DNA from 2 places in the Streptomyces sp. NPDC052043 genome. Region 2 is predicted to be linked to the other one. Evidence: riboswitches for the same ligand, from Rfam matches in the RefSeq annotation. Region 2 holds a riboswitch; the other holds the start of a gene.
What was found. Region 2 has a riboswitch for fluoride ahead of ACIHCX_RS35990 (MFS transporter). Riboswitches for the same ligand answer to the same signal wherever they lie in the genome.

Region 1 (10,805 bases), on a different contig from region 2:
CGGTGCCCGGGTTGAAGCAGTCACCGTCCCTGAGCGAGTAGATCGTGGTCCACCCGCGGCCCGTGACCTCACCGCTGTCGTCCCTGCCGGGAATCGTCCACACCCTGAAGTCGACCGTCGCCACGATGAAGGCGGTCAGCAGCAGCACAGCGCCGGAGACGGACAGCCCGGCGATCGCGAGCCCCTTGCCCCGCTGCCCCCTCCTGGATATCTGCACCAGCGCGACGATGCCGAATATCAACCCGAGGGGAGCGAGGCACACCAGCGAGGTCACCAGCGCCGCGACCGCGAAGCCGTTCAGCCCCGGCGGAACCGGCTGACCCGCCGGGCTCCACTGCGGTCCCCAGGGCTGTCCCGGGCCGGGATCGGACACGGGCGGCTGAGGAGGATACGACGGCGGGGGAAACGACATGGAGTGTGAGCCTTTCTCGATATCTTGACCGGTCTCATGCGGGTGTCGACCACGACCTGCCGGCGCCTACGAGGTCCGTGGGGCTGGGCCTTAACGAGGGCTAAATCATCGATGGCGTCGCCACTGTGCGGCGCCTCGGTGTCCAGGATCAGCAGAGGGTGCCGGACGATGTGCCGGACCATCCCGGTGAACGATGCGCCGAACTGCCTTGATCTCCCTGGCTTCATGCCCGGGACTGTAGCGCCGCTTCCCCTCGCGGGTCTTTGGCGGAGTTTGCCGGCGGGAGGCGCCCACGCGCCGCTCCGCACTTCGGCGCACGCTCCCGCACCACCGCGTACGTCCGGGGGCTTCCCGGCCCGCCTTGACACCCTCCCGCCGTGAAGACCATGATTCCATTAATTGACTAGTGGAATTGAGAGGATGTGCATGACGGACACATTCGCTCCGGGCGGCTCGCTCGGCGCCTGGGCCATGGAAGCCCGCGGTCTGGGGAAGCGCTATCGCCGCGGCTGGGCGCTGCGCGACTGCTCGTTCAGGCTGCCGGCCGGGCGCATCTGCGGGCTCGTCGGCCCCAACGGGGCGGGGAAGAGTACGCTGCTGGGGCTCGCCACCCAGCAGATACAGCCGACGGAGGGCGAGTTGCGCCTCTTCGGCGTCCCGGCGGGCGATAAGGCGATGAGGCCGAGGACCGCGTTCCTCGGTCAGGACAAACCGCTGTTCAAGGGGTTCACCGTGGCGGAGACGCTGCGCATGGGCGCCGAGCTCAACCCCGCCTGGGACATGGCCTCGGCCGAGCGGATCGTCCAGTCGGGCCGGGTGCCGATGGATGCCCGGATCGGCACGCTCTCGGGCGGCCAGCACACCCGTGTCGCGTTCGCGGTCGCCTTCGGCAAGCGGCCCGATCTGCTGATGCTGGACGAGCCGATGGCCGATCTGGACCCGCTGGCCCGCCACGACCTGAGTTCCCTGCTGATGGCGGAGGCCGTCGAGCGCGGCATCACCGTCGTGATGTCTTCGCACCTGCTGTCCGAACTGGAGGACATGTGCGACTACCTGTTGGTCCTCGCCGGCGGCCAGGTCCGGCTGGTGGGTGACGCGGACGCGCTCGTCCCGGCCCACGCACTGGTGACGGGGCTCGTCACCGACGAGAACCCGCTCGCCTCGCTGGCCCCGCACACCGTCGTCGAACTCCGCTCCCAAGGACGGCAGTTCCAGGCGCTGATACGGCCGAACGGCCCGTTGCGCCCCGAATGGGACGTCAGCGAGCCCAGCCTGGAGGAAGTGCTGCTGGCACATCTGCGCTCGCCGGACGCGTCTCCCCTGTGCACACCCGGCGCCCGTCACGAGGCCGAAGGGACCCCCACCGCATGAGCACCACCCTGACCGACACGTCCCGGACGGCCGCCCGGGAGCCCGGACGCCGACTGCTGGGCGGGCTGAACTGGCTCGTCGTGCGCCAGCACCGGGCAGCGCTGCTCACCGTGGCCGCCGCGGTCGTGCTCGGCTCGGCGTGGATCGTCTACCAGCGCAATCGTCTGGCCGGAGTTCTCGAAGCGATCGGCTGGCCGGACAAGGAACCGCCGATGCCGGTACCCGGCTCCCAGAGCATCAGCCTCACCATCACCGCCCTGGGCATGCTGCCGGTCCTCCTCGGCGTCTTCCTCGGCGCCCCGCTGATCGCGGGCGACCAGGAGCGCGGCACCCTGCAACTGGTCACCACCCAGTCGGTGTCCCGCCGCCGATGGCTCACGGCCAAGCTCGCCTGGTGCTACGCGGCGGCGCTGCTGGCCGGTGCGGTGCTCTCGGTGTTCTTCACCTGGTGGTGGAAGCCCTACCGCGCGGTGTTCTCGAGCCCGTGGTACGAGGGGAGCATCTTCGACCACACGGGCCCGGTGCTCCCCGCCATGTGCCTTTTCCTCACCGCCGCCGGGATCACCATCGGCATGCTGGTGCGCCGGGTCCTCCCGGCGATGGCGGTCACGTTCGTCTTCTCCATGGCCGTCCAGATCGCCTGGGGACAGTTGCGCGCGTACCTCGCCCCGTCACGGATGTTCAGCTACCCGTACGGCGGCGGCATCCTCCAGCAGCTGGACGATCCGTACGAACTGGACAGCTGGATCGGGTCCGCCGACGGCCGCCTCTACGGCTGGGGAACGTGCGCCAAGCCGACGGATGCGGCGACGGACGCCTGCATGAAGAAGTACGGGATCGTCAACGACGTCATCAAGTACCTCGACTTCAGCCAGATGTCGGCGATGCAGTGGACCGGGGCCGGCATCCTGCTCGCGGCCACCGCGGCACTCACCGTGTTCACGGTGTGGCGGGTGTCCAGGAAGCCGTTGTAGGGCACGGAACCGTGCGTGACATGCGTATGGTTTCGGCAGTACGAAACAGGAGGTGAGAAGAATGGTCGTGTTCCGCATCAACAAGCGCAGCGGAGTGGCGACATACCTCCAGATCGTGCGACAGGTGGAACAGGCGCTGCGGATGGGCGCCCTGGAAGCGGGGGACCGGTTGCCGACGGCCGCTCAGGTCGCTGCGGACACCAAGGTCAACCCGAACACGACCCTCAAGGCGTACCGCGAGCTGGAGCGCGCGGGGCTCGCCGAGGTGAGGCAGGGGGCAGGCACCTTCATCACCCGCTCCCTGGCACCGGCGCAGGAGGGCCCCGTCTCCCCGCTGCGGACCTCGCTGGCCGCGTGGATGGACGAGGCGCGGTCCCAGGGGCTCAGCGGTGAGGAGGTCACCACCCTCTTCCGGGCGGCGCACGCGGCGGTGTTCCCCTCCGAGACGGACCGTTGACGGCCGGAGCGGGGCATGCACCGTCGTCCTCCACGGTGACCGTCAGGGCCGCCGTTTTCCCGGCGGCGGCTGCGGATTCGTCTGGTGGCCGGACGCCGTGGCGGGTGCGGGGCGGTCGGTGACCCGGTGGCGGGGCATGCCCGCGTCGCGGGACAGGGCACGGGCGGCGCCGTGCGCGGTGCGGTAGGCGCCGATCCCCCGGGCGGTGCCGGCGGGGACGGCGATCCAGCGAGCCGTGCGGCCGTCGCGGTGCCGCCGGACCCGGCCCAGCAGCCGTCCGTCGCAGGTGACGACCCGGATCACCGGGTGCCCGGGGAACAGCGGGGTGCAGGCCAGGCCGCGCACGTGGGCCAACCGCTCGACCGCCTGTTCTTCGCAGAGGTGCCAGGTGGCGTTGATGACGGTGAGCTGGGCGGCGCGGAGGGCCGCCACCGCCTCCTGATCGAGGTGCGTCATGGCGAAGGCTCCTGTCGGGCCGGTCAACCACGGACCAGACGGCGGTGGGTGACCTGGTGCGGGCGGGCCGCCTCCGGCCCCAGCCGTTCGACCTTGTTGGCCTCGTAGTCGGCGAAGTTGCCCTCGAACCAGAACCAGTTCGCGCCGCCCTCCCAGGCCAGGATGTGGGTGGCGATGCGGTCCAGGAACCACCGGTCGTGCGCGGTGATCACGGCGCACCCCGGAAAGCCGAGCAGCGCGTTCTCGAGGGAGGCGAGCGTCTCGACGTCGAGGTCGTTGGTCGGCTCGTCCAGCAGGAGGAGGTTGCCGCCCTGCTTCAGCGTCAACGCCAGATTGAGGCGGTTGCGTTCGCCGCCGGACATGATGCCGACGGGTTTCTGCTGGTCGGCGCCTTTGAAGCCGAAGGTGGCGACGTAGGCGCGCGAGGGCATCTCCACATCGCCGACGCGCAGGTGGTCCAGTCCTCCGGACACGGCCTCCCAGACGGACCTGGTGGGGTCCAGACCGGCGCGGTTCTGGTCGACGTAGGAGATCTCGACGGTCTCACCGAGACGAAGCAGGCCCGCGTCGGGCTGCTCCTGGCCGACGATCATCCGGAAGAGGGTGGTCTTGCCGACGCCGTTCGGGCCGATGACGCCGACGAGGCCGCCGCGCGGCAGGGAGAAGGAGAGGTCCTCCATCAGCACCCGGTCGCCGTAGCCCTTGGTGAGGTGGTCCGCCTCCAGGACCAGGCTCCCCAGGCGCGGTCCTGGCGGGATCTGGATCTCCTCGAAGTCCAGTTTCCTGGTCTTCGCCGCCTCGGCCGCCAGCTCCTCGTACCGCTGCACCCGCGCCTTGGACTTCGCCTGCCGCCCCTTCGCGCCAGAGCGCACCCACGCCAGCTCCTCGGCGAGCCGCTTCTGCCGCTTGGCGTCCTTGCGGCCCTCCACCTGGAGGCGGGCCGCCTTGGCTTCCAGATACGTGGAGTAGTTCCCCTCGTACGGATAGGCGTGGCCCCGGTCGATCTCCAGGATCCACTGCGCCACGTTGTCCAGGAAGTACCGGTCGTGGGTGACCGCGACGACCGTGCCCGGGTAGTCGGCCAGATGCTGCTCCAGCCAGGCCACGGACTCGGCGTCCAGGTGGTTGGTCGGCTCGTCCAGCAACAGCAGGTCCGGCTGCGACAGCAGGAGCCGGCACAGTGCGACCCGGCGTCGCTCACCGCCGGAGAGTTCCCGCACGGGGGTGTCGGGCGGCGGGCAGCGCAAGGCGTCCATCGCCTGCTCCAGACGGGAGTCGAGGTCCCAGGCGCCGGCGTGGTCCAGGGCCTCCTGGAGGCCGCCGAGCTCGTCGAGCAGCCGCCCCATCTCGTCGCCCTCGGTGTCACCGAGGCGGCCGGTGACTTCCTCGTAGCGGTGCAGCATGCCCCGGATCTGCGCCACGCCCTGCTCGACGTTGCCCTGGACGGTGGTGGTGTCGTCCAGCGTCGGCTCCTGTTCCAGGATGCCGACGCTGATGCCGGGCGCGGGGAACGCGTCGCCGTTGGTCGGCCGCTCCAGCCCGGCCATGATCCGCAGAACGGTCGACTTCCCCATGCCGTTCGGCCCGACCACGCCGATCTTGGCGCCGGGCAGGAAGGCGAGGGTCACGCCGTCGAGGATGACCTTGTCGCCGTGGGCCATGCGGGCCTTGCGCATCGTGTACACGTACATCCGCGATGCCTCCATACCGGGCCACCGCACGGCGGCCGCTGCTCGCAGAGGCCATCAGCACGCAAGGTGCGGTCAGGGGCGAGCCTCATCGCCCATGTCCCCTCACCCCATGGTGCGCCCGCCGCGGGCGGTCCTGCCAGTCCGGCCCCCGCGGGCCGGCGCGTGGCCCGCCCGCTGCGCTCGGCGACGATCACCGCAGGCCAAGAGCGAGCCTCTGACTCCCCGCACCCGCCGCTCACGACCGTGTGGCAGTCCCGCACCCCGCATCGCCGGCCTCCCGCATGCGCGTTTCCATCGAGGCGCTCCGGTCGTACGGGTCGACCTCGGGGCCGTCTCCCGGACGCGAGGCGGCGCGCTCCGCGTCGAACTCTGGGGTGAGGTAGCCGGTGAAGGTGCCGCAGCCACCGTTGGTGGTGTCCACCTTGTAGGAGACGAGGGAGAACGTACCCGGTTCGATGACGACCTTCGCCGGGTCGTCCCAGCTCATCACGACTTCGCGGCGCACGATGGTGCGCGCGACCTCGTCGCTTCCCGCTGCGGCGCGTACGACGGGATACACGTACGTGACATCGGTGGTCACCTCGACCGCACCGCGCTCGCCCTCTCGGTACGTGATCCGCCCTCGTGTCCTGACCACATCCCCGACAAGCCGGACCTTCGTCCTGTCGAACCGGCTGAACAGCAGCAGAGGATCGTTCTCCCGGCCGGGCGTGCGGAACGAGGTCGCCAGGTAGTCCTGGACGTCCTGCTGATGAGGATTGATCAACGCGATCGCCTTCCCCGGCCGCTCCCCGCGCAGCACATGGGGATCCAGACTGGACGCGGCGAGGAAGTCCTGGGTCTTCTCGAGCGCCTGCGTGACCTGTCCCTTGCTCATCCAGCCGGTCGCTCGTGCCTCGGGCAGGCCGATCCCAGCGGTCCCGTCACCCCACTGTGCCGCGGGCGACCCCCTGAACGGCTGCTCCATGGTGGGACGTTGGGCTGCGGCTTCCGTCGGCGGCGGTTGATCCGGACGTGCCGACTCCGCGGCGAGGGGAGCACTCTCGCCGCCTCCACCTCCGAACCATCCAGCCACCCGCCCCGGATCCAGCGCCACGACCAGCAGGGCGGCGGCCACCAGCAGACCGAACGCGTACCAGGCCTTGCTTCCTTGCCGCCGGGCCGGTTGCCGACTCCGCCACGGCTCCGGCCGGTCGGTCTCCTCCCGCAGCCGCCGCGTCACCATCCGCGCCCGCGCCGACGGCTCCTCGGGCGCGTCCTTGGCCCCCGCCTCGGCGTCACGAAGGAAGCGATCCCACTCCTCGTCCGGTATGGACTCCCCGCCCTTGCCCACGATGGGGCCCCACCCTTCTTATGCACCCGGCCCCACCCCAGGGCCGATCACTTTCTCGCGCATCATCACACGGCTCAACTTGGCACCATGACCGCTGCGGGGGGGGGGGATCCCCGGGGGCTTCGCGCCGTTGCGCCGAGCTGAACTTGCGTTCTGCTTGTTCCTCCGCCGGCGTCAGTGGACATGGTGCGACCGCCATAGAAAATGCCTTCGTCGCGAAGCCCTGTCCGGGCATGATGACCACCGTGCGTGAGGACAGGGACCATCGCGGGCATGGGCGGTACACGCTGAGGGAGACAGAGCACGGCCACGTCTGGGGTGTGTGCGCAGTAGTGGACGGATTCTTCGGGGAGCCCCAGCGCGGGACGTATGAACTGTTCGGCTGGGTACCGGAAGGCGCCGAGGTGCGGGGCTGGGTCGGCAGTCGGGTATGGCTGGTGCCGGACGACGACGCACTCGAGCCCTGGCTGCTGGAGGACGCGGAGAGCCCAGGGCCGCTCTTGAGGACCGGCAGTCTCGTGCTCACCGGTCTGGACGACTACGAAGGGCCGCCCGAGGGACACAGGGGTCCTGTCCGAGTGCACGACGGGCACCGATGGCTGGGCTCCTGCCGGGAATTCGCCCGCGTCCTGCCGCCCGAACAGGTGGCGCCCCCGCTCGTCCTGCGGGGGCTCGCCCAGGGTGATCAGCTGCGGGCTGCATTGCTGAAGGGCACCCGGCGGGCACTGGACCTGGAGGGGGCTGCCCTGGAGATACAAGACGACCAGGGCGAGCCGCTCACCGATCGGGTGCTGTGGACCAAGGTCAGCGCCTGGCGCCCATCCTCCTACGGGATGGATCTGATCGACGTGGAGCTCGACGGAAAGTTCTTCACACCGGTTCCCGAATACGCCCGGCCCATCTGGGAGCGGTGGCTCGCCGGGCCGCCGGACACGCTGGGTGCCTGGGCGAGCCTCGACACCCGGCGCCGCGAGGCCTGGCTCGACCTCGTCCGCGAGCGGGCCTGCCGACGTGCCCACCGCGACCGACCAGCTGGTCACGCCTACGAACTCGACGGTCGGCACATCACCGACGAACCGGGCCTCTACCTGGCGCTTGGGGAGGCGGTGAACGGGCCGGGTGGCTACTTCGGCGGCTGTCTGGCCGCGCTCGACGACTGCCTGCGCGGCACCTTCGGTTACACCGCCCCCGCAACCCTGCTGTGGCGGAACGCCGCGACCGCACGCGCGTACCTGTCCCCAACCCTGACACCGGACGGCCGGCCCTACGACCTGTTCGCCGAGACCCTCGATGCCCTGGCCGAGGGCGGCATGCACGTCACCCTGGCGTGAACCGCCGTCCGAGCAACTACCCAGTCTTGATGGCGTCCCCGGCACGATTCGAAACAGCGACAGATGCTTTGGGAAGAACTCAGAGCGCGTCGAGCGCTGCCTGGAACGCGTCCGCCGTGGGTTCTATGACGACCGCCTTCTCCTGGAACTGTGCAGGAAGATGACGGCGGTCGTCCAAATGGAAGATCAGCGCACCACCGTCCTGGGGGACTATCGAGGCCCCAAGGGCTGCGGCCAGTCGGGTGAGCATGCCGCTCATCGCGCCGCGGGCGAAGTGCGTCGCCATCACGGACGACAACCCCTCGTCGGCCTGGGACGCGTGGTACAGGTCCGCCTCACCCCCATCCTCTGCGCGGAGTTGGGAGAAGCCTTCCTCAGAGCTGCGCGCCACCACGTAAGGCTCGATCATTCGCCGGAATTGTTCGGCGTCCAGCGCGACGACCTCGCCGTCCACGAAACGGAGCAGGTAGATGCTGTAACTCACGTGCACACTCTGTCAGCATCATGATCCGTCGGACAGGCCGGCGGTTGATCGGGATCTCGTAGACGATCTCGCAGTGCGCGGCGGGCACCACGATGTCCGCCGTCTCCAAAGGCTGCCCCTGGTCGCTGTAGTACGTCCGCCGGATGTGTATGACGAGTGCGGCCTTCTGGATACCGAGGAGCGATGCCTCCTCGGTGGCCGCCTGCCTGGGCTCCGCTGCTCCACGGGGTGGCTGACTGTTACACCAATCGAGGCCATCCGGTTCACGACGCCCGTTCCGGCGTGCGGCCCTCCCTAGGGCCAGCAATTGCTGGCCGGAGGTGTCTTCGACGGCCGGGAGGTGGTGGGCGTACTCGGCGCGGAAGACGCTCCGCAGGCGTTCGGCCTCGGTGTCGAAGCACCGGATGCGCCCGCTGCGTTTGAGGGCAGCCCGGATCTGGGCGAGGGTGAGCCGGGCCGCCTTCGTCGGGGTCGGGGCCAGGGTGAGGATTACCCGAGCGTCTGCCCTGGTCAGGCCGCCTTCCTTGCTCTGGAAGGCGTGCAGGGCGGCGGGATAGTACTCGCGGAGCAGGGAGGGGATCTGGTTGTCGACCTGTTGGCGGCTCAAGACGGCGTAATCGGCGACGACCGGACCCGCTTCGCCGACGCCAGAGCACTCAAGTCCTACGCGGGTTCCGCCCCGATCACCCGCGCCTCCGGCAAGAAACGCTTCGTCGGCCGCCGCTTCGTCAAGAACAACCGGCTCATGCACACCGGCTTCCTCTGGGCCTTCTCAGCCCTCCGGGCCTCGCCCGGCGTGAACGCCCACTACCGGCGACGGCGCGAGCACGGAGACTGGCACAACGCCGCCCAGCGTCCCTGCTCAACCGCTTCCTCGGTCAGTTCCACCACTGCCTCCAGACCCGGCAGCCGTTCGACGAACAACGCGCCTTCGCGCCGCTCCCTCCAGCGCCTGCATGACCCGCGAACCCGCCCGGCTTCGTCAAAGAGAACAACGGCGCTTCGACAGATCCGAGCTGTCGAGCGCGGGCTCAATCGGAGGGCGCGACCGGGGACCGCTGGCCGAGCCACTGATCGGCGTCCCAGGCCCGGAACCGCTCTACTTCGGTGAACCCCAGCTTTGCCGCGAGGCGCATCGAGCTGACGTTAGCGGTCTGGGTGGCGAGCACCACCGGCTCACCAGGAAGAACGCTTTCGAACCAGTCAAGTGCCGCCGCGCACGATTCGGCGGCATACCCGAATCCCCACGCCCGTGGCAGGAGCAGGTAGCCGAGATCGGCCTTCCCCGCGGCAGCCGGGCGATGGTGATCCGGCGCTCTCCTGAGCAGGATCTGGCCGATCATTGCCCCATCGAGATCCACGACGAAGCTTCCGGGCCATCGCTCGGGCACCTCGGGCAACTGGCGCTCAAGCTCGTCACGCGGGCGGGGTCCACCGAGGTAGGTGTGCACATCTGGCGACGCCAACAGCTCGATGAACGCCGCACGGTCCCGGGCCTCGGGCTCACGGAGCACTAGCCTCTCGGTCCTGATCGGTGCAGGCGGCCAGGCAACGGGTCCGAGATCAGTCATGTCGGCCAGCCAATCAGCGAGCTCAGCAGTGATCAAGACTCGCGACCCTCTTGGCTTCTTAGCCCCCTGAGACGTCTCGGGGAGGACGACGAGACTGCCGGCGGTGAGGTCGTACGGCTCCCAGTTCGTCGACAGCTGAGCCGGCCTGCCGTCCGCCAGGAACTCGTACGCCGTCCGGACGCACATCTCATCCTCGGCGATGCCCAGCCGCGCCGCGATCTCTGCCGGCGCCGGCACCTTGGCGTCGGTCCGGCTCTCCCAGTCTCCTTGCCTACCCACGGTCTTCATGTCCGCCCGGAACGGCGACCCGTCGGGGGTCACGTCCGCGGGAGTGGCCGTCGATACACCACTCCAGCGGACATGACCTGCAGCTCGCTTCGTCGCCGAGGTCTGGGCATGAGTCTCACGCCGCTTTCATCTTTGTGTACAACCTTTCACGTGCGCCCCAGGTCTGGTCTGTCGGGTCAGCAGACCCACGGACCAGACTTGGGGAACAAATGCGTATTCGTGCCACTGTTGCCGCTGTCTCCGGCGCCCTGGCCCTGTCTGCCCTCACCGCGCCGGTCGCTCAGGCAAGCAGCCCTTCGTTCGCGCTGACGCGGGCGGACGCCGCCCCGGTGATCAGCAAGGTCGTTGTGAACAGTGGAAAGCCGATCGTGCTCGGTACCACCGCCACCAAGAAGGTGACGGTCTCCGTCACTGCGTCCCACTCCTCGGGCATCGAG
Region 2 (10,805 bases):
GGCCTTCTACCCGCTGGAGGAACGGGTCGCCCAGTGGGCCAGGTGCGGCCCCGGGACCCTGGTCCAGCACGTGGTGGAGGATCTCCTCGCCCACACCGACGGGGCTCTCGGCGACGACGCCGCGCTCCTCGCCATCCGGCGCGCACCCGGGCCGCACACCGGTCTCCACCTCAGTCATCGGGCACACGGAGCTGTCTGACGCGGCGCAGGAACGCGGCGACCGCGGGCGACAGGTCTCCGCGCGGGTGGACGACCCTGACGGTCCAGGCCGGTGCGCGCCCGGCGAAGGGGCGTACCGGGAGTTCCGGGAACCGGGCGGCGAGCGACGGGGGCATGATGCACACGCCGAGGCCGTGCCGGACGAGATCGGCGGCCGCGAGCAGGTCGTTCACCTCGAACGTGACGGTACGGTCCAGGGACGCCGCCCGGAAGGCCCTGTCGACCTGGTGCCGCACCGCCCAGCCGGGGGAGAAGTCCACCAGCGGCAGCCCGGCGGCCTCGGCCAGCGTCACCGGACCCCCGGACGGCAGGCCGTCCGGCGCCGGGGCGGTCACCAGGACCATCTCCTCCCGCGACAGCAGCCGGGTCGTAAGACCGCGCGGCACCGGGGTGTCCAGGGCGGTCACCGCCAGGTCGACGGCACCCTCGCGCAGCGCCTGCGGGATGTTCCCGGCCGGGGCCTGGCACAGCCGCACCACCACCCCCGGATGCTCCCGGTGGAAGTCCGCCAGCGCCGCGGCGAGGCCGCCGTGCAGGCCCTGCATCACACCGATCGTGATCTCTCCGTGCAACTCGCCCTGGACGACGTCCACCGCGACCCTGGCCTCCTCGGCGGCGCGCAGGGCGGCGCGGGCGGCCGGCAGGAAGGCGCGCCCCGCGGGGGTCAGGGATACCCGGTGGGTGGTGCGGTGGAACAGCGCCGCGCCGAGCTCGCGCTCCAGCGTGCGGACGGTGCTGGAGACCGCGGACTGCGCGACGTGCAGGCGCCGGGCCGCAGGGCTGAACCCGCCTTCCTCGGCGACCGCGACGACGACCCTCATCTCCCGAAGATCCATGGCCGGCCTTCCCTGGGCCATCTCCCCCACAGATAACCATCATCTCGGATTATCTCCGCGCAAAGGGAAAAAGCGACTCCACCCGCTTGTTGGCAGGAAAAGCACGAAAAGGCGGTGAACGAGGTGAACCAAGGGGCAGGACCGGTTCGAAGCACGCCCGTCCTGGACGGTGGATTCCGCACGGAGCGCGGCGGGTCCGCCCGGGCGCCCCAGCGTCCGGGCACCGCACTGCGGTACGGCACGGGGTTCTGGACGGTCGCCGCGGTGTTCGTGACGGCCATGGCGTTCTCCACCGTTCCCACCCCGCTGTATCCCCTGTACCAGGCCCATGACGGGTTCTCCACGTTCACGGTCACCATCGTGTTCGCGGTCTACGCGGTCGGAGTGCTGATCAGTCTGCTGCTCGCCGGGCACGTCTCGGACTGGCTCGGCCGCAAGAAGGTCATGACGTCGGCTCTGGCGCTGGAACTGCTCGCCGCCGCCCTGTTCCTGTCCGCGCCGTCCCTGCCGGTACTGGTCCTCGCCCGGCTGGTCACCGGTCTCGGCGTCGGCATCCTGACGGCGACCGCCACCGCGTATCTCCACGAGTTGCACAGCGCCCACCGGCCCGGCGCCTCGGCACGCCGGTTCGAGGTCGTGTCGACCGCGGCCAACATCGGCGGACTCGGCCTCGGACCCGTCGCCGCGGGGGTCCTCGCCCAGTACCTGGGTGCGCCGCTGCGGCTGCCGTACGCGGTCTTCGTCGTGCTGCTGCTGACCGGTGCGGCCGCCCTCGCGCTGATGCCCGAGACCGTCGCCAGGCCCGCGGTCCGGCCGGCCTACCGCCCGCAGCGGATCGCTCTCGGCGTACCCGGATTCCTCACCGCCGCCGCGGCCGGCTTCACCTCCATGGCCGTGTTCGGCCTGTTCACCTCCGTGGTCCCCGGCTTCGTCGGCGGAACCCTGCACCACCCGTCCCGGGCGCTCGCCGGACTGGTCGTGTTCACCGTGTTCGCGGCCGCGGCGGCAGCCCAGACAGGCACCGGCCGGCTCGGCGTCCGGGCGCGCTGGTACGTCGGGCTGCTCGCCCAGGCCCTGGGCATGGCCGTCCTCGCGGCCGGTATCCACCTCGCCAGCCTGCCCGTGTTCCTGCTCGCCGGGATCATCGCAGGGGCCGGCGCGGGCGTGCTGTTCAAGTCCGCCGTCGGACAGGTGGCCGACGCGGCGGCGCCGGCCCGGCGCGGCGAAGCCCTCGCCGGCCTGTTCCTGGCCTCCTACCTCGGCGTCGCGCTGCTGCCCGTCGGCCTCGGCGCCGCCAGCCGGTCCATGAGCCTGTCCGACGCGACGACGTGGTTCGCCGCCGTCGTCCTCGCGCTGCTCACCGCCGTCGCCGTACGCGGCCGCCGCCGGGAACCCACCGCGGCCGGCGAGCCCGTTCCACGGCACGGGCGGTGAACCTCGCGGGGTAAAACCTCGTACGAGTACGACCCGGACAGGGAGCCGGGACGACATGGCCACCGCCCGGCGGTGACGCGTGCCGGGCCCCCTGTGTGTGAGACCCCTCCGAAAGGCGAGAACCTGCCATGAAGTTCCTTCACGAGACGCTGCCGCAGCGCGTGGTGTTCGCTCCGGGCGAGGCGACGGGCGCGGTGGCCGGCGAGGTCGCGGCGCTGGGGGCGCGGAAGGCCATGCTGATCGCCTCCGACCGGGGGGCGGCCCTGGCCGACCCGATCGCGCGGGAGATCCCGGTCGCCGTGCGCCACGACGAGGTCGTGATGCACGTGCCGGCGAGGTCGCCCGGCGTGCCCGTGAGGCGGCCGCCGCGTCCGGCGCCGACGTACTGGTCAGCGTCGGCGGTGGCTCGACCACGGGTCTGGCCAAGGCGGTGGCGCTGACCACCGGCCTGCCGATCGTCGCCGTGCCCACGACCTACGCCGGATCCGAGGCGACCAACGTGTGGGGCCTGACCGAGGGCGAGACCAAGACCACCGGGGCCGACGACGCGGTGCTGCCCCGCTCGATCGTGTACGACGCCGACCTGCTGACCGGCCTCCCGGGCGAGTTGTCCGTGGCGTCGGGCCTGAACGCGATGGCGCACTGCGTCGACGCCTTCTGGGGGCCGCGCGCCGACCCGATCGACCGGGTGCTGGCGGGGGAGGGCGTCCGCGCCTTGGCGGCCGGCCTGCCCGTGGTGGCCGCGGACCCGGCGAGCACGGAGGGGATCGAGCAGACCCTCTACGGCGCCTACCTCGCCGCGGTCTCCTTCGCCGGCGCCGGTTCGGGCCTGCACCACAAGATCTGCCATGTGCTGGGGGGCATGTTCCATCTCCCGCACGCCCAGACCCACGCCGTCGTCCTGCCCCATGTACTCGCCTTCAACGCACCCCACGCCCCCGAGGCCGAGCGGCGCATCGCGCAGGCCTTCGGCAGCGCGAGCGCCTCGGCGGGCCTGGCCGCGCTGCGCGCCACGCTGGACGCGCCGAAGGCGCTCAGGGACTACGGCATGCCCGAGGACGGAATCGCCAAGGCCGTCGCACCGATCCTGGCCGCGATCCCCGCCGGCAACCCCGCCCCCGTCACGGAGGACGACATCACCGCGCTGCTGCACGCAGCCTGGGAAGGGAGCGAACCGTCATGACCGACGTCCGCACCGGGCCCGACGGGGCCGAGCACGAGACGCCCCGGCCGCCCGTGTCCGCCGAGCAGGAGGCCCGGGAGGAGGAACTCCTCCAGCGCGTCGTCCGCTCCTTCGGCCAGTGCGGCGACCCGCGCCTGCAGCAGGTGATGGTCTCGCTGGTCGAGCATCTGCACGCGTTCCTGCGGGAGGTCCGCCCGACCGGGGAGGAGTGGGCCGCGGCGATCGCGTTCCTCACCGAGGTCGGCCACATCACCGACGACAGGCGGCAGGAGTTCATCCTGCTCTCCGACACCCTCGGCGCCTCGATGCAGACCATCGCGATCAACAACCGGGCCTGCGGCGACGCCACCGAGGCGACCGTGTTCGGACCCTTCTTCGTCGAAGGCTCCCCGAGGATTGCGATCGGCGGCGACATGGCGTTCGGCGCGACGGGGGAGCCGTGCTGGGTGGAGGGCACGGTCACCGGCTCCGACGGCGCTCCGCTGGCCGGCGCCCGCGTCGAGGTGTGGGAGGCCGACGAGGACGGCCTCTACGACGTGCAGTACGACGACGGCCGCACCGCCGCCCGGGCCCACCTCTTCACCGACCGGCAGGGCCGCTACAGCTTCTGGGGCATCACCCCCACGCCGTACCCGATCCCGCACGACGGGCCGGTCGGCAGGATGCTCCAGGCCGTCGGCCGCTCACCGTACCGCGCCTCGCACCTGCACTTCATGGTCACGGCGGACGGCCACCGGCGACTCGTCACGCACATTTTCGTGCGCGGCGACGAACTGCTCGACCGCGACAGCGTCTTCGGCGTCAAGGAGTCGCTGGTCAAGGACTTCGAACAGCAGGCCCCCGGCACCGCCACCCCGGACGGCCGCCCGATCGAGGGCACCTGGTCGAAGGCGCGCTTCGACATCGTCCTGGCCCCCACCGGCGCCTGACCGGCAGCCACCCGCCGCCACCGACAACGGCGTTGGCGCCCAGCCGGGTCCGCACCGTCATGGCCTTCCTCCGCGCCTTCCTCCGCCCCTCGGGACCGCCCCCGGAGCGCCCCTCAGCCGTGGACGGGCCTGCGCTCAGCGGCGGCGGCGCGGGCACGGGAGGCGTCGATCTCCGCGTAGGCCTGCTCGCGGCCCTCCCAGTGCGAGCCCTCGACGGACTTGCCGGGTTCCAGGTCCTTGTACACCTCGAAGAAGTGGGTGATCTCCAGCCGGTCGAACACGGGGATGTCGTCGATGTCCTGCACGTGTGCGTACCGCGGGTCGTGGGCGGGGACGCAGAGGACCTTCTCGTCGGGGCCTTGTTCGTCCCTCATGGCGAACATGCCCACCGCCCGGCACTCGATGGTGCAGCCCGGAAACGTCGGCTCGCCGGTCAGCACGAGCGCGTCCAGCGGGTCGCCGTCGCGGCCGAGCGTGCCGTCGATGTAGCCGTAGTCCGCCGGGTACTGGGTGGAGGTGAACAGCAACCGGTCCAGCCGGATGCGGTGCAGTTCGTGGTCCATCTCGTACTTGTTCCGGGATCCCTGGGGGATCTCCACGATCACGTCGAACTCCATGGTGTCCTCCTGACGGCGGAGGCCGTCTCGCCGGCCGTACCTGCCGGGCGGGTAGAGGCGGCGGAGCCACGGACGGGGAGCGCGGGTCGGTCGGCGCGGGCATCGTTCCTCCCGGTCGCATCCGTTGGACCAGGGACCGTCAGCGGCGTCGTGCCGCGGTCGCGGTGAGCCCCGTCACCGGCGCGCTGGGCGCGCTCGTCATGTGCCCGGCGGACCGCCGTAGCAGCATCCAGCCTACGCCGAACGGGCCTCGTCGACACCGTGACCAGGTCCGCGACCCGGCGTCGTGCCGGGCACGCCCGCGGCCGGTCGCCGGTGCAGCTCCCGGCCGGCCCGCCCCACCGCCGTTCGTCGGCCGCCGCGCGGCCAGCAGCAGGGGGACGGCGGCCAGTTGCAGCACGACCGGAAAGGCCACCAGATCGGTCACCGAACGGTCGTAGAGGGCGCCCAGGGCGAGACTGCCGGCGAACCAGCACAGTCCGAAGCCGGTGTCGAACAGGCCGAAGGCGGAGGCCCGCCGGTCCGGGCCGATCATGCCGGTGACGGCGGCCCTGGCCACGGACTCCTGAACGGCCGCCCCAAGTCCCCACAGCACCACACCGATCACCGCGGGTACCGCGCCGCCGAGGAAGACCAGCGGCGGGAAGCACGCCGTCAGCAGGGTCGCCCCCACCACCGTGCGTACGCCCCACCGGTCGAACGCGGGGCCGAGCACCAGGGCGGCCACCGACTCGGCGGCCATGGCGCCCGCGTACAGCACGGGAATCCAGGGGGTGGCGACGACATGGGCCCGGCCGAAGTGGTAGGCGATGAGCGGGTAGTCGGCGTAGGCGGCGGCGATCAGTCCCATGCCCGCCAGGTAGATCCAGAAGGCCCTCGGGGTGCCCCACCGGCCGGGCACGCCTTCGGCGGTGTCCAGGCCCGCCGGATCGGGGTACCGCCGCCACGCGCCGGCCAGGACGAGGAGCGTGAGGACGGCCGGAACGGCGAGCACGGCGAAACCGAGGCGGCAACCGCCGTGCAGGGCCAGAACCCCGACCATGACGAGGGGACCGGCCGTCGCGCCGGCGGCGTCGAGGGCCTCCCGTACGCCGTAGACCCGGCCGCGGCCCAGCTCGGCGGTGGCGTGCGCGAGCATCGCGTCGCGGGCCGGGGTGCGCATCGGATCTCCTCCGAGGAACCCCGTCCTTCAGGGCGGGATGAATCGGACTCCTGCGGAGCAGGGCAGGGAAAGACGAATCGCCGCCAGGGCAATTCGTCGTCTGGCAGCCATGGCTGCCAGACGGGTGATAGGTTCCGAAATGCCCGGGCGGCGAGAACCAAGTTGGCCGGGCCTACCGCCGGGCTGGCGGGATGTCAGGTCTGTGGAGCTGGCGTAAGACCGATGACTGGCACACCAGTCCTCGCCGCTTGTTCGGGTCGGCTGCTGTCGATGAAGCAGAAACCTCAACCCGTGAGGGTTGAATCCCCCTGCTTCAGCTGGGGGAGATGTCAAGTCCGAGAACATGCTCAACGCCGCCGATGAGCAGCACGAAGCGCAGCGCCGCGCCCCGGGCGGGGGCGGGGGGCCCGGTACGTGGTGCCGGTGTTCGCTCGCGGCGGTGGGGCAGGGCCATGGTCGCCTCCGCAGCCGGGCCGCCGGGCGGCGGCCGTGCTCGCAGAGGCCATCGGCACGGACGTGCGGTCAAGGCGAGCCTCATCGCCCGTCACCGTCCATGGTGCCCCCGTGCGGGACGTACCCGCCAGCCCGGTGGCGGGCGGCCGCCCGCTGTGGGGACCGGGTGGCCCACGTTCGGCGCGGTCCGGCGTGAATGCCGGTCCGCGCCGAACGACGTGGCCGCCGAGGGGCGGAAGCCGCTGTCCCGCCGCGGGTCAGCGGGCGGCTCCGAAGTCCTGGGTCCAGTAGTTGCCGGGCTGGGCGAGACCGACGCCGATCTCCTTGAACGAGCAGTTGAGGATGTTCGCCTTGTGGCCGGCGCTGGACATCCAGCCCGCCATGACCTGCTCCGGAGTGGCATAGCCGTAGGCGACGTTCTCGCCGTAGCTCTGCCAGCTGTAGCCGGCCTGGGTGATCCGGTCGCCCGGGTTGGACCCGTCGGACCCGGTGTGCGACATGTTCTGCTGGGTCGCCATGTCCTCGCTGTGTGCCTGGGCGGCCTTGGCCAGCTTGTCGTTCACGGTCAGGGCCGAGCAACCGACCTTGGCGCGCTCGGAGTTGACCAGTTCCACGATGCGGTCCGTGGCCCCGGACGACGTGCTGGTGTCCTTGGACGGGCTCGGTTGGGCGGGCGCTCCGGCGTCCGGCGCGCTCGGTTGGGCGGGTGCTCCGGCGTCCGGTGCGCTCGGTTCGGCGGGAGCGGACGGCTCGGCCGGCGAAGCGGGGCTGATCGGGGAGAAGGGGTGGCCGTGCCAGGCCCAGCCGGGTCCACCCGGCTGGAATCCACTGGATCCGCCCGGCTGGTTTCCGGCGCCGAAGGAGGGGCTGCTGCCTCCGGGGGCGGCGGTACTGCCGGTGCAGGCCAGTGCGGTGGAAGGGACGGCGACGGCGCCCACGGCGACGGCGGCGACGACTATGCGCCGGTAGTGCTGCTTCTTGCGGTGCGTGCCCATGCGTGACCTCGCTCGGGGTGGGGGTCGTCATTCTTGGGACGGCTCCGCAAAGGGCGCAAAGGGCCCTCGGTACTACCTCACCTCGTAGTTTCGCGAAGTCCTTGCGAAAGCGAACGTGAACGTGCTGTTCCCGCCTCCTCGCGGTATCCGCACTCCTGACGCCCGGTCAGGAGTCCTGAATGGCACGGAATGAGCGCCGACGGCGGGGGAGTGATGCGTCGGAGTGTCGCTGCGGCGCGCTGCCTGCACGAAGGCGGACATATCCCATATGTCACTTGAGGGGCGCCTACTATGCCGGACGCCTAGTTGCGGGTTTGGGCGTGACGGATGTCACGGAACCGCGGAATCTTGTTTCGTCCTACAGCTAAGTGCATAATGCACTTATGCATAAGCGGGTTATGGACCCAGTGGACCCCGAGGCGTCGCCCGAGGACCTGATGATCGCCGTCGAGCAGCTGGTCCGCTACGTGCGGCGCAGCGCGACCGCCGGCGGACTGAGCACCGCCGCCTCCTCGGCACTGTCCCGGCTGGGCCGCGAGGGCCCGTACCGGCTGACCGAGCTGGCGCGGGCGGAAAGCGTGTCCCAGCCCAACATGACCCAGCTCGTGACCCGGCTGGAGCGTGCGGGCCTGGTGCGACGCACCGCGGACCACAGCGACGGGCGGGGCGTGCTGGTGGAGGTCACCGACGCGGGGCTGGAGCTCTTCCGCCGGCGCCGCGCCGAACGCGCCCGCGCCCTTCGGCAACTCGTCGAGGAACTGCCCGAGGCCGAACAGCGCGCGGTGCGTGTCGCGCTGCCGGCCCTGGCCCGCGTCATCGAGGACCGCCAGGCGCGCTCCTGACCCGCCCACGCCACCGCCGACCACCTCAGCCCATCTCACAGGAGAGGCGCACATGAGTGCACCGCACGCAAAGCCCGCCGGCCACGGAAAGGCCGCCAGTCCTTTCAAACAACCCAAGGCCGTCTGGGCCGTCGCGTTCGCCTGCGTCATCTCGTTCATGGGCATCGGCCTGGTCGACCCGATCCTGCCCGCCCTGGCCAAGAACCTGCACGCCACGCCCAGCCAGGTCTCCCTGCTGTTCAGCAGCTACCTGATCGTCACCGCGGTCGCGATGCTGATCGTCGGCTGGTTCTCCAGCCGCTTCGGGGCCAAGCGCACCCTCGTCACCGGCCTGGCCGTCATCGTCGTCTTCTCCGCCCTGGCCGGCACATCGGGCTCCATCGACGGCATCGTCGGCTTCCGCGCCGGCTGGGGACTGGGCAACGCCCTGTTCATCGCCACCTCGCTGGCCGTCATCGTCGCCTCCGCCAGCGGCGGCTTCGGCGGCGCGATCATCCTCTACGAGACCGCGCTCGGCCTCGGCATCGCCGTGGGCCCGCTGCTCGGCGGCGAACTGGGCTCCATCAGCTGGCGCGGCCCCTTCTTCGGCGTCGCCGTCCTCATGGCCATCGCGCTCGTGGCCACCCTGGCCTTCGTCCCGAACCTGCCGAAGCCCGCACGCCGCACCTCGCCGCTGGCCCCCCTCAAGGCGCTGCGCCACCGCGGCCTGCTGACCATGGGCCTCATGGCCCTGCTCTACAACTGGGGCTTCTTCACCATGCTCGGCTACGCGCCGTACCCGATGGAGCTGGACGCCCACCAGCTCGGGCTGGTCTTCACCGGCTGGGGCCTGCTCGTCGCCGCCTTCAGCGTCTTCTTCGCCCCGCGCCTCCAGGCCCGCTACGGCACCGCCCCCGTGCTCTACGCCAACCTGGTCGGCCTGAGCATCGTGATGGCCGTCATAGCCGCCGGCGTCGCCACCCCGACCGTGGTCATCGTGGCGGTCGTCGTCAGCGGCGCGTTCATCGGCATCAATAACACCCTGACCACCCAGGCCGTCATGCTCGTCTCCCCGGTCGAGCGGCCCGTCGCCTCCTCGGCGTACGGCTTCCTGCGCTTCATCGGCGGCGGCCTGGCCCCCTACGTCGCCGGCAAGCTCGCCGACGCCACCGACCTCAGCGTCCCGTTCTACCTCGGCGCCGCCACCTTCCTCCTCGCCATTCCGGTGCTGGCCTGCGGCCACCGGCTGCTGCGACAGGCCGAGACGAACACCGCCGAAGGGGAACCCGTCACGCCGACGTTCACGCCCGTCGGCACCGTGCCGTCCACCGGCACGCCGCCCGTGGTCGTCGCCGTCGGTGCCCACGAAGGGGCCGCCGTGATCGTCGACGCCGCGGCACGACTCGCCCGGGACACCGGCAGCCCCCTGGAGGTCGTGCACGTCCAGCAGACCGCCGTCGTCGAGGAACAGGCGGCCGACGCCGAGGACTTCGCGCAGGCGCGCGCCACCGTCACCGGCCACCTCGACCGCCTCGCCGCCCAGGGCGTCGTCGCACGGGGCCAGATCCTCGGCAGTGTCGGCGACCACGCGGCGGCCGGCCGCGCCCTGGCCCGGCACGCCGCCGAGGTGGGCGCACGTGCCGTGGCGGTGGGCCGTTCGCCGCGCGGCGCGCTCGCCCAGTTCGCCGACGGCAGTTTCACCGCGGCCCTGACCCATGCCGCCACCTGCACGGTGGTCCTGGTCGACGCCGGCAGCGAGCCCCGGCCGCTGACCGCGGCCACGTTGTCCGAACTGCGCGGCGCGGCGAGCTGACCGGCGCCGGGCTCCCGGAGGGGACCGCGGGGCGGCCGTGCGCCGCGCGGTCCCGTCCGCGTGGCGGGCTGCTCGAAGAGCCTGGGGGAGCGGTGCCGGGGTCCGCGAGCCCGGCGTGATCCGAACGAGAGGCCCTACGGGTCGCCGGGCCCGCGCTGCCGGCGGGAGCGCGGGTCGACGGCCAGGGAGCCGGCGGTCACCTCCTCCGTGTCGGGCTCCTCCTGGTCGTGCAGGTCGCCGAGGACCGCGTCGCCGTACAGGTCCTTCAGCCAGGAGGACTGGTAGATCGTGTCGAGGTAGCGCTCTCCGAGGTCCGGGGCGATGGCCACGGCGGTCAGTTCGC

Region 1: linked by a shared signal. The riboswitch ahead of ettA (energy-dependent translational throttle protein EttA) and the one ahead of ACIHCX_RS35990 (MFS transporter) in region 2 are both predicted to bind fluoride.

The regions. Positions count from the first base shown of each region.
Region 1 is NZ_JBIUBT010000002.1:587,464-598,268, forward strand. It holds gene ACIHCX_RS07240 (DUF4190 domain-containing protein) at 1-373, opposite strand, end outside; gene ACIHCX_RS07245 (ABC transporter ATP-binding protein) at 839-1,783, shown strand; gene ACIHCX_RS07250 (ABC transporter permease subunit) at 1,780-2,757, shown strand; gene ACIHCX_RS07255 (GntR family transcriptional regulator) at 2,819-3,214, shown strand; gene ACIHCX_RS07260 (hypothetical protein) at 3,257-3,670, opposite strand; gene ettA (energy-dependent translational throttle protein EttA) at 3,694-5,361, opposite strand; fluoride riboswitch at 5,400-5,463, opposite strand; gene ACIHCX_RS07270 (hypothetical protein) at 5,597-6,694, opposite strand; gene ACIHCX_RS07275 (barstar family protein) at 6,928-8,025, shown strand; gene ACIHCX_RS07280 (hypothetical protein) at 8,105-8,509, opposite strand; partial or broken gene ACIHCX_RS07285 (UTRA domain-containing protein) at 8,550-8,803, opposite strand; partial or broken gene ACIHCX_RS07290 (IS110 family transposase) at 8,799-9,122, opposite strand; partial or broken gene ACIHCX_RS07295 (transposase) at 9,126-9,469, shown strand; gene ACIHCX_RS07300 (GNAT family N-acetyltransferase) at 9,541-10,080, opposite strand; partial or broken gene ACIHCX_RS07305 (UTRA domain-containing protein) at 10,156-10,368, opposite strand; gene ACIHCX_RS07310 (DUF5707 domain-containing protein) at 10,578-10,805, shown strand, end outside.
Region 2 is NZ_JBIUBT010000021.1:90,897-101,701, forward strand. It holds gene ACIHCX_RS35960 (PP2C family protein-serine/threonine phosphatase) at 1-199, shown strand, start outside; gene ACIHCX_RS35965 (LysR family transcriptional regulator) at 171-1,055, opposite strand; gene ACIHCX_RS35970 (MFS transporter) at 1,170-2,489, shown strand; partial or broken gene ACIHCX_RS35975 (maleylacetate reductase) at 2,618-3,672, shown strand; gene ACIHCX_RS35980 (dioxygenase) at 3,669-4,601, shown strand; gene ACIHCX_RS35985 (inorganic diphosphatase) at 4,715-5,218, opposite strand; gene ACIHCX_RS35990 (MFS transporter) at 5,358-6,380, opposite strand; fluoride riboswitch at 6,870-6,931, opposite strand; gene ACIHCX_RS35995 (CAP domain-containing protein) at 7,091-7,828, opposite strand; gene ACIHCX_RS36000 (MarR family winged helix-turn-helix transcriptional regulator) at 8,212-8,670, shown strand; gene ACIHCX_RS36005 (MFS transporter) at 8,723-10,462, shown strand; gene sbnA (2,3-diaminopropionate biosynthesis protein SbnA) at 10,597-10,805, opposite strand, start outside.